3 regions of the Paenibacillus sp. LX16 genome follow, and region 2 is predicted to be linked to each of the others. Evidence: a T-box and tRNA genes for the amino acid it is inferred to sense, from the RefSeq annotation. Region 2 holds a T-box; the other regions hold tRNA genes.
The links. The T-box of region 2 lies ahead of tyrS (tyrosine--tRNA ligase). A T-box ahead of a tRNA ligase gene usually reads a tRNA of that ligase, here a tRNA-Tyr.
Positions count from the first base shown of each region.

Region 1: it has a tRNA-Tyr gene. The T-box ahead of tyrS (tyrosine--tRNA ligase) is inferred to sense a tRNA for this amino acid. The anticodon was not compared.
Region 3: it has a tRNA-Tyr gene. The T-box ahead of tyrS (tyrosine--tRNA ligase) is inferred to sense a tRNA for this amino acid. The anticodon was not compared.

Region 1 covers NZ_CP141152.1:412,778-416,024, reverse strand. The annotation lists gene T3H97_RS01875 (PAS domain-containing sensor histidine kinase) at 1-805, shown strand, start outside; tRNA gene T3H97_RS01870 (tRNA-Gly) at 1,009-1,079, opposite strand; tRNA gene T3H97_RS01865 (tRNA-Pro) at 1,089-1,162, opposite strand; tRNA gene T3H97_RS01860 (tRNA-Arg) at 1,186-1,262, opposite strand; tRNA gene T3H97_RS01855 (tRNA-Cys) at 1,289-1,359, opposite strand; tRNA gene T3H97_RS01850 (tRNA-Gly) at 1,370-1,444, opposite strand; tRNA gene T3H97_RS01845 (tRNA-Leu) at 1,451-1,538, opposite strand; tRNA gene T3H97_RS01840 (tRNA-Lys) at 1,553-1,628, opposite strand; tRNA gene T3H97_RS01835 (tRNA-Gln) at 1,633-1,707, opposite strand; tRNA gene T3H97_RS01830 (tRNA-His) at 1,725-1,797, opposite strand; tRNA gene T3H97_RS01825 (tRNA-Tyr) at 1,817-1,902, opposite strand; tRNA gene T3H97_RS01820 (tRNA-Thr) at 1,907-1,982, opposite strand; tRNA gene T3H97_RS01815 (tRNA-Phe) at 2,009-2,081, opposite strand; tRNA gene T3H97_RS01810 (tRNA-Asp) at 2,147-2,223, opposite strand; tRNA gene T3H97_RS01805 (tRNA-Met) at 2,249-2,322, opposite strand; tRNA gene T3H97_RS01800 (tRNA-Val) at 2,353-2,428, opposite strand; tRNA gene T3H97_RS01795 (tRNA-Glu) at 2,435-2,506, opposite strand; tRNA gene T3H97_RS01790 (tRNA-Ser) at 2,539-2,630, opposite strand; tRNA gene T3H97_RS01785 (tRNA-Met) at 2,634-2,707, opposite strand; tRNA gene T3H97_RS01780 (tRNA-Asn) at 2,743-2,818, opposite strand; tRNA gene T3H97_RS01775 (tRNA-Ala) at 2,823-2,898, opposite strand; tRNA gene T3H97_RS01770 (tRNA-Ile) at 2,921-2,997, opposite strand; rRNA gene rrf (5S ribosomal RNA) at 3,034-3,150, opposite strand.
Region 2 covers NZ_CP141152.1:3,605,788-3,609,034, reverse strand. The annotation lists gene T3H97_RS15930 (transglycosylase domain-containing protein) at 1-1,339, opposite strand, end outside; T-box leader at 1,475-1,742, shown strand; gene tyrS (tyrosine--tRNA ligase) at 1,809-3,062, shown strand.
Region 3 covers NZ_CP141152.1:1,089,602-1,092,848, reverse strand. The annotation lists gene T3H97_RS04995 (NADH-dependent flavin oxidoreductase) at 1-1,061, shown strand, start outside; tRNA gene T3H97_RS04990 (tRNA-Leu) at 1,643-1,722, opposite strand; tRNA gene T3H97_RS04985 (tRNA-Arg) at 1,735-1,811, opposite strand; tRNA gene T3H97_RS04980 (tRNA-Gly) at 1,819-1,893, opposite strand; tRNA gene T3H97_RS04975 (tRNA-Leu) at 1,904-1,984, opposite strand; tRNA gene T3H97_RS04970 (tRNA-Lys) at 1,997-2,072, opposite strand; tRNA gene T3H97_RS04965 (tRNA-Tyr) at 2,080-2,165, opposite strand; tRNA gene T3H97_RS04960 (tRNA-Thr) at 2,170-2,245, opposite strand; tRNA gene T3H97_RS04955 (tRNA-Asp) at 2,259-2,335, opposite strand; tRNA gene T3H97_RS04950 (tRNA-Met) at 2,362-2,435, opposite strand; tRNA gene T3H97_RS04945 (tRNA-Val) at 2,446-2,521, opposite strand; tRNA gene T3H97_RS04940 (tRNA-Glu) at 2,531-2,602, opposite strand; tRNA gene T3H97_RS04935 (tRNA-Ser) at 2,623-2,714, opposite strand; tRNA gene T3H97_RS04930 (tRNA-Asn) at 2,718-2,793, opposite strand; tRNA gene T3H97_RS04925 (tRNA-Ala) at 2,798-2,873, opposite strand; rRNA gene rrf (5S ribosomal RNA) at 2,944-3,060, opposite strand; rRNA gene T3H97_RS04915 (23S ribosomal RNA) at 3,211-3,247, opposite strand, start outside.

The DNA.
Region 1 (3,247 bases), 2.7 Mb from region 2:
CTTCATGAAAAACCTGTGGACTACGATCCGTTCAGGTGAGGTATGGCAAGGAGAAATACGTAATCGTGCTAAAGATAACAGCTACTACTGGGTGAATACTACGATCGTTCCGTTTATGGACGAGGAAGGTAAACCCTATCAGTACTTAGCGATCCGCAATGAAGTCACTAAACTGAAGAAAGTAGAAGCAGAACTCCAATCTATGATGACGCAAGTCATGCAAATACAGGAAGAAGAACGCAAACGTTTTTCAAGAGAGCTGCATGACGGGATAGGACAAAGCCTGTTTTCACTTATTATTCAATTAGATAGCCAACTTGCCGAACAACCTAGTGCAGCTCTGGAGAGTCTTCGTTCGCAGGTGACCGACATCATCAAAGATGTTCGTGGTCTAGCGTGGGAACTCCGTCCCTCAGTTCTGGATGATTTGGGTGTCGTCCCAGCCTTAAGAACCTATATCGAAAACTTCTGTTCTCATTACGGGATTGAGGTGCATTTTCAATGCACTCTACGTAAACGCCTTGATATTCGTAAGGAAATAGCAATTTATCGGATTGTACAGGAGGCATTGACGAATGTAGCCAAATACGCAGATGTAGCGGAGGCATATGTCGACGTTGAGGATCAAAATGAAATGATACAAGTGACCATTCGGGATGAGGGCATTGGATTCTCTGGAAATTCCCAAGGAGAGGGAGTTGGATTGTTCAGTATGGAAGAACGAGCTAGAGGGGTAGGGGGATTTATGAGCATGAGCTCTGCTCCAGATGAGGGAACCTCCATCCAGCTGACCATTCCCGTGTAAAAACTGTCCACTAGATCGGTTATCGGTGTATACCAGTTGTATGATCAGAACGATATACACCGATACCGAAGATTATGGATAATCAACACATTGTGGATTACATGAGGATAAATACAAAAAAAAGAGAGAGCTCTGTCCCCAGACAGGCTCTCTTTATTTATAAGGTGTCACCACTGAGGCAACAAGAATCCGCTATAGCAAAAAGCGGGTGATGGGAATCGAACCCACGCTACCAGCTTGGAAGGCTGGAGTTCTACCATTGAACTACACCCGCAAAACAGTATCGGGATGACACGATTTGAACATGCGACCCCCTGGTCCCAAACCAGGTGCTCTACCAAGCTGAGCTACATCCCGACATTATACATTTTTTTAAGAAATGGCGCGCCCTGAGAGATTCGAACTCCCGGCCTTTTGATTCGTAGTCAAACGCTCTATCCAGCTGAGCTAAGGGCGCATATTAAATTCCATAATGAGTAGTCAAGGCGCCACCCAGATTTGAACTGGGGATGAAGCTTTTGCAGAGCTTTGCCTTACCACTTGGCTATGGCGCCGTATGGATAATGGAGCGGACGACGGGAATCGAACCCGCGACCCTCGCCTTGGCAAGGCGATGCTCTACCGCTGAGCCACGTCCGCAAAATATGGTGCGGTCGAGAGGACTCGAACCTCCACGGGGGGTTAGCCCACACGGACCTGAACCGTGCGCGTCTGCCAATTCCGCCACGACCGCAAAATAATTATAAATGGTGAGCCATGAAGGACTCGAACCTTCGACACCCTGATTAAAAGTCAGGTGCTCTACCAACTGAGCTAATGGCTCTTAATGGCTGGGGATATAGGATTTGAACCTATGCATGACGGAGTCAAAGTCCGTTGCCTTACCGCTTGGCTAATCCCCAATAGATTAAGAATAAAGGGCGGCCGATGGGGCTTGAACCCACGAATGCCGGAGTCACAGTCCGGTGCGTTAACCACTTCGCCACGACCGCCATATGATTATGAAAAGACTGGTGGAGGATGATGGATTCGAACCACCGAACCCGTAAGGGAGCAGATTTACAGTCTGATGCGTTTGGCCACTTCGCTAATCCTCCAAAATGGTGCCGGCGAGAGGACTTGAACCCCCAACCTACTGATTACAAGTCAGTTGCTCTACCAGTTGAGCTACACCGGCACATTACTCATTTCCCACTTGAAAGGTGGCTCGGGACGGAATCGAACCGCCGACACGAGGATTTTCAGTCCTCTGCTCTACCGACTGAGCTACCGAGCCATATTTTATTTTATTACTACATCATATAACCGCACTATATATGCCAATTATATATGGAGTTAAAATGGCGGAACTGACGGGATTCGAACCCGCGATCTCCTGCGTGACAGGCAGGCATGTTAGGCCTCTACACCACAGTTCCAGAGGCATTTCCAATAGGAAATTAATTGCGGGGGCAGGATTTGAACCTACGACCTTCGGGTTATGAGCCCGACGAGCTACCGAACTGCTCCACCCCGCGACATTAAAAAGCATTTCTCAAATTTTCTTATGGTGGAGGCTGAGGGGATCGAACCCCCGACCCTCTGCTTGTAAGGCAGATGCTCTCCCAGCTGAGCTAAGCCTCCATATTATGACCCGTAGGGGATTCGAACCCCTGTTACCTCCGTGAAAGGGAGGTGTCTTAACCCCTTGACCAACGGGCCTTGCAAAATAAGTCCTGGTCTCAATAAATTGATGGCGGAGAGAGAGGGATTCGAACCCTCGCACCACTTTCGCAGTCTAACCCCTTAGCAGAGGGTCCCCTTATAGCCACTTGGGTATCTCTCCGAGTAGCGGCAGAGGGGATCGAACCCCCGACCTCACGGGTATGAACCGTACGCTCTAGCCAGCTGAGCTACGCCGCCACCTTAATATATAAAAGTCAGAAATATTCAAAATATGGCTCCCCGAACAGGACTCGAACCTGTGACAACTCGATTAACAGTCGAGTGCTCTACCAACTGAGCTATCAGGGAATATTGGTGGAGCCAAGCGGGATCGAACCGCTGACCTCCTGCGTGCAAGGCAGGCGCTCTCCCAGCTGAGCTATGGCCCCAATCTTTTTGTTATTCTAGAAGTGGTGGGCCTTAGTGGACTCGAACCACCGACCTCACCCTTATCAGGGGTGCGCTCTAACCAGCTGAGCTAAAGGCCCTAACATGTAAATCTTTATCATCCTCTAAAGGATATCGCTTGGCGACGTCCTACTCTCCCAGGACCCTGCGGTCCAAGTACCATCGGCGCTGGAGGGCTTAACGGTCGTGTTCGGGATGGGTACGTGTGGAACCCCTCCGCTATCGCCACCAAACATGAATTTGCTATGCAAATTCTTCCGTACGGTTATTCGGTTCATCACTTATCGTGTGAATGAATAGCCATGCGCTTGTTGTATGTCACTTGTACAT
Region 2 (3,247 bases):
GACCGCTGTCCAATGCAGGGAGATAGGCAGCAATCGGCTTCATTGCTGAGCCCGGCTGACGTACCATCTGGGTGGCATAATTCATTTGCTCCTTTTGGAAGTCTCGACCTTCCATCATTCCAAGAATGGCGCCTGTTTTATGCTGAATCAGAATAGCCGCTGCTTGTTCGTCCCCCTTGGTTTTACTAGTGGCAGAGAAGTTGTCTTTATTTTCTGCAATTTGACGCATAGATTTGTATACGCTCTTATCAATGGTGGTGTACACCATATAACCGCCTGTGCGAAGCTGCTGTTCGGCTTCTTTGAGTAAATCGTTATCATCCTTGGTCTTGGTATCTGCACTGGCATTAGCTGCTTGACCCGGATTGGTGACAGACATGAGTGCCTGCGCAGCTTGTCGTTCTGTTTCCATCATAAGGTATGGATAGGTGTTATAAGCTTTAACAGTGCGTGGGGCGAGAGATTTTTTGATATCAAAAGCCATCGCTTCATCATACTGTGCTTTATTGATTTTGTTCTCCTCCAGCATTCGACTGAGTACCAGGTGCTGGCGGTTGATAGCTCTTTTAAAGCCAGCTTCATTAAACTCACCCTTACCGTTGAAAGCAGAATAAGAAGAAGGAAGCTGTGGCAAACCTGCTAGATAGGCAGCCTGGGCTATATTAAGCTCGTTCAGATCATTCTCATTAAAGATACCTTTGGCCGCTGCTTTAATGCCAAAGACGTTATAACCGCTTGAACCGTTACCAAAAGGTACTTTATTGAGATAGGCCGTAATAATTTGTTGCTTGCTTAGGAAGCGCTCAAGGCGCAGAGACAGCAAAATCTCTTTGACCTTGCGGTCATCCGTGCGATCGAGATTTAGAAAGACACGACGCGCAAGTTGCTGGGTGAGGGTACTACCCCCGGTTTGTACGGATTCATGCAGCGCCTTTTGCTTCACAGCACGCAGCGTTCCCGACAGATCGACACCTTTATGCTCGTAAAAATGATTATCTTCAATGGCAATGACTGCGTCAATGACGAGTTGTGGAATCTCCTTAAACGTGACAGGTCTTCGATCTTCTTCTGTCCGAAGTTGTCCGATGGGAGAGCCATCATTGAAATAAGCGAAGCCTGTGATTGCATTCTTATCTACTTCCTGTAAGATCATGGATCTGGAACGCACGGGTTCGCTTTTTACAATAGAAGCAACATAGCCGGCGGCGGCTCCTCCTGCAAATAGTGCCCCCATAAAACCGATGATGACGACCCACTTTATGACACGGCCGAGCCTTCGCATGGTTGTCCGCAAGCGGGAAGGCTTTGGCTCTGATACATTGTTTTTTTCTTCAACCATTAAGTCTTCCTCCTTTATAACAGCCATTATTATAGCATAAAATTACAAAATGAACCCATATGCTAAAAAGCCTGTCTTTTGGTGTCGTTGACTACATAAAAGCAGTGTGTTATAAATAGGTCAAAGTAAATATCGTGAAAAGCAGAGAAAGACTTCAGTAGAAGGCGGATTCACGTTGTACAGAGAGCCGATGGGTGGTGTGAATCGGTAGCGTCCCTCCTTTGAATTACCGTCTGGAGCTGTCTGGATGAATGGAAAGCATTTGCAGGTTTGCGAAGCTATCATAGTAATCCAGTACCGGGTGTAGGCCCGTTATAGGAAATGAAGTGAAAGAAATGTATGTCTTTGACATGCGTTTCTTTAATTAGGGTGGTAACGCGAGCAGCTCCTTCTCGTCCCTTGGGATGAAAGGGGCTTTTTGGTTTGTCTAATATGTAATATTTTGGATGAAAAATAGGAGGTATACAGGATGAAGTGGGAAGAATTGAAGCCGGAGCAACAGGTAGAGGTCGAACGACAGCTAGAGGTGATACGTCGTGGAGTAGCGGAAATTGTACCTGAGGATGAGCTGAAGCGTAAGGTTATTAAATCGGTTGTTAGCGGCGAGCCACTCAAAATTAAGCTGGGTCTAGATCCGTCTGCGCCCGACATTCACATCGGACATACGGTTGTTATGCACAAACTGCGCCAGTTCCAGGAATTAGGGCACCAAGTGCAACTGATTATCGGAGATTTTACAGGCAGAATTGGTGATCCGACAGGTAAATCGGAGACTCGCAAGCAACTGACTGAGGAAGATGTGCAGCGTAATGCACAAACGTACAAGGAACAAATTTTTAAGATTCTCGATCCTGAAAAAACAAAGGTATACTACAATTCCGAATGGTTAGGACCGATGTCTTTTGCGGATGTGGTAACCCTGTCTGCCAAAGTAACGGTTGCCCGTATGTTGGAGCGGGATGATTTTACAAAAAGGTACCAAAACGGCTTGCCGATCAGCATCCATGAGTTCTTTTACCCGCTGATGCAGGGCATGGACTCTGTGGCTCTCCAAAGCGATATAGAATTGGGAGGGACAGATCAAAAGTTTAATCTACTGATGGGCAGAACCCTGCAAAAGGAATACGGAGTAGAGCCGCAGGCAACTATTACATTGCCACTGCTTGAGGGGCTTGACGGCGTTCAGAAGATGAGCAAAAGTTTGGGGAACTATATTGGTGTGGATGAGGAGCCAAACGAAATTTACGGTAAATCGATGTCCGTTCCTGACGAGCTGATGCTGAAATATTTTGAGCTTGCAACGGATATTACCAATGAAGAGCTGGCAGAGCTGGCGAAAGGTGTTAAGGAGGGTTCAGTGCATCCACGTGATGCCAAGATGAAACTGGCCGGAACATTAGTCCGCATGTACCACGGTGAAGAGGCGGCGGAAGCGGCCAAGCAGCATTTTGTGACCGTATTCCAACAACGCGCGCTTCCTGATGATATTGAAGAATTCACCTTGACAGCAGATCAGCTAGAAGAAGGCGGCATTCGTGTGATCCAGTTGCTGACTCATCTAGGCTTTGCAGCATCTAACGGTGAGGCCAAGCGTAGTATTCAGCAGGGTTCGGTTAAAATTAATGAAGAGAAGTGGACCGATGTGAACGAAGCATACAAGCCGCAAGAAGGCGACATTGTACAGGTAGGTAAACGGAAATTTGCTAAAATCAAGCTTGGATAATGAAAATATATTCAAAAGCAGCGCTAAGATTGTATCGATCTCAGCGTTGCTTTTTTATTTCTGCAAAGTGAAAAGTCATGGTAAACTTAGCACAAATAATCAAATATGTAGGTAAAGAGTTATACATAATGAAAACGTGGGTTGCACAATTTGGGTGTAGGATCGATAACCAAAACAATTACAAG
Region 3 (3,247 bases), 2.5 Mb from region 2:
AGAATAGTATCGTTATGGCACCTATGACAACCTGGTCAAGTAATGACGATCTTACCATTTCGGATGACGAAGTAAAGTATTACAAACAAAGAGTGAATGGAGTAGGACTCGTCATTACAGGGTGTACTCATGTTACACCTAATGGGCAGGGTTTTACAAATGAATTCGCTGGGTATAATGATGAATTTACTCCAAGTTTACGAAAATTAGCTGAGGCAGCGAAAAGTGGAGGCGCTCCTGCGATCCTACAGATTTTCCATGCTGGCAATAAAGCCGTGCCTGGATTGGATGCAGTTAGTGCGAGTGCATTGCAACCCGAAGTTACTAATTTAGGTTCAACTTCAGAAACAAGAGAACTATCACATGAGGAGATCTTGTCGATTGTACGTGCTTTTGGAGACACAACAAGACGAGCAATTGAGGCCGGATTTGATGGCGTCGAAATCCATGGGGCTCATGGATTTTTAATTCAGAATTTTTGGTCGCCAGCGACAAATCAACGGACGGACCAATGGGGAGGATCACTTGAAAATCGCTTGCGTTTTCCATTGGCAATTATTAGAGAAATCAAAAATGTCATTGAAAAACATGCTACAAAACCTTTCATTTTAGGATTCCGATTCTCCCCTGAAGAATCCTCCAAAGTGGACGGATTACGTATGAAAGACACGTATGAATTAATTGATATTCTTGTTGAACAGGATTTAGATTATATACATGCTTCATTAGATAATGTGTCTTCAAAGCCAGTAGATAGTCAAGATGAAAAAACACGGCTTGAATTAATTCTTGAAAGAGCAAACGGTAAGGTACCTGTGATGGCTGCTGGTTCCATAATAACACCGGATGATGCTCTTAAAGCTATGGAATTAGGTTTGCCGCTCGTCGCCATTGGGCATGCGTTAATTATGGATCCTAACTGGGTTGAAAAGGTCGCAAATGGACGTGAAGCCGAGGTTGATTCTGAATTGATCGTTTCGAAACCCGACCAGCTTAATATTCCAGAAAAACTTTGGAATGTAATTCAAGCAATGCCAGGTTGGTTTAATATTAGTAAATAGAGAGTAGTCCTAAAGGCTACTCAGATTGACGAGAAACCCAAGTCTTTTATGAGACTTCGGGTTTCTTTTGCTGATTCTAAGGTGCTCCGTCCATCCGTAGTTCGGTAGGGCAATTCTTGCTGTTGCGGACACACATACTGCGTATGTTTCGATCTTGAAGGCCTTTGCAAATAGGGGGCGTTAAATAACCTGAATCTAAGACTACCGCTCCAGAATATTGTACGTTAACCTGCCCGTTAGTTTAATAAAAAGAGCAGACTTGAAGCGCCTGCTCAACATTGTGTGTTTAACTATCGTGGTCACCAGATCCAGTTGCTTCTCTCGCCGATACCAGAGTTAGGTTGCGGGGTGCTGGAGGCGGGGCAATTTCTGATGAGGTTTTCTGTCTGCATGCTGATATTGCCTTGGGGTTTCTACTGGCTGTCATATCGATAGAAATAGTTTAAAAGTAAAAAAGGAGAGATGGCATAAAAATAAGCCATCTCTCCTTTTTCATCTATATAAAGCGGTTAATGGGAATCGAACCCACGCTACCAGCTTGGAAGGCTGAGTTCTACCACTGAGCTACTTCCCGAAAAAGATGCCGGTGAGAGGACTCGAACCTCCACGGTTTCCCTCACGATTTTGAGTCGCGCGCGTCTGCCAATTCCGCCACACCGGCTTATGAAGTTAATGGCGTCCCCTGAGAGATTCGAACTCCCGACCTTTTGATTCGTAGTCAAACGCTCTATCCAGCTGAGCTAAGGGGACTAATAAATGGAGCGGACGACGGGAATCGAACCCGCGACCCTCGCCTTGGCAAGGCGATGCTCTACCGCTGAGCCACGTCCGCAAATACAAGATGCGCGTGGAGGGACTTGAACCCCCACGTCAAAGACGCTAGATCCTAAGTCTAGTGCGTCTGCCAATTCCGCCACACGCGCATACAATGATAATGGTGAGCCATGAAGGACTCGAACCTTCGACACCCTGATTAAAAGTCAGGTGCTCTACCAACTGAGCTAATGGCTCGTAAAACTGGTGGAGGATGATGGATTCGAACCACCGAACCCGTAAGGGAGCAGATTTACAGTCTGATGCGTTTGGCCACTTCGCTAATCCTCCAAAATGGTGCCGGCGAGAGGACTTGAACCCCCAACCTACTGATTACAAGTCAGTTGCTCTACCAGTTGAGCTACACCGGCATATTAAGTTAAATGGCGGAACCGACGGGATTCGAACCCGCGATCTCCTGCGTGACAGGCAGGCATGTTGGGCCTCTACACCACGGTTCCAGAGGAAACTTTCTTAGATGAAGTAATTGCGGGGGCAGGATTTGAACCTGCGACCTTCGGGTTATGAGCCCGACGAGCTACCGAACTGCTCCACCCCGCGACATAAAATATGGTGGAGGCTGAGGGGATCGAACCCCCGACCCTCTGCTTGTAAGGCAGATGCTCTCCCAGCTGAGCTAAGCCTCCGAATTACTATGACCCGTAGGGGATTCGAACCCCTGTTACCTCCGTGAAAGGGAGGTGTCTTAACCCCTTGACCAACGGGCCATATATCTATTATTAAGAGCTGGCGGAGAGAGAGGGATTCGAACCCTCGAGACGCTTTTGGCGCCTACACGATTTCCAATCGTGCTCCTTCGGCCAACTCGGACACCTCTCCACATGGCTCCCCGAACAGGACTCGAACCTGTGACAACTCGATTAACAGTCGAGTGCTCTACCAACTGAGCTATCAGGGAATATTGGTGGAGCCAAGGGGGATCGAACCCCTGACCTCCTGCGTGCAAGGCAGGCGCTCTCCCAGCTGAGCTATAGCCCCATCTAAAAATTCAATTTTGTATGTATAATCAATAGCATGATAGGCGAAAAAAAATCCCCATTATGGGGTTGCTTGGCGACGTCCTACTCTCCCAGGACCCTGCGGTCCAAGTACCATCGGCGCTGGAGGGCTTAACGGTCGTGTTCGGGATGGGTACGTGTGGAACCCCTCCGCTATCGCCACCAAACATGAATTTGCTGAGCAAATTCTTCCGTACGGTTATTCGGTTCATCACTTATCGTGTGAATGAATAGCCATGCGCTTGTTGTATGTATTTCTACATACCTTCAAGGTTACACCCTGAAAACTGGATCCGAAACTCATTTGCGTTTTATTTTAGGATAAGCCCTCGACCGATTAGTATTGGTCAGCTC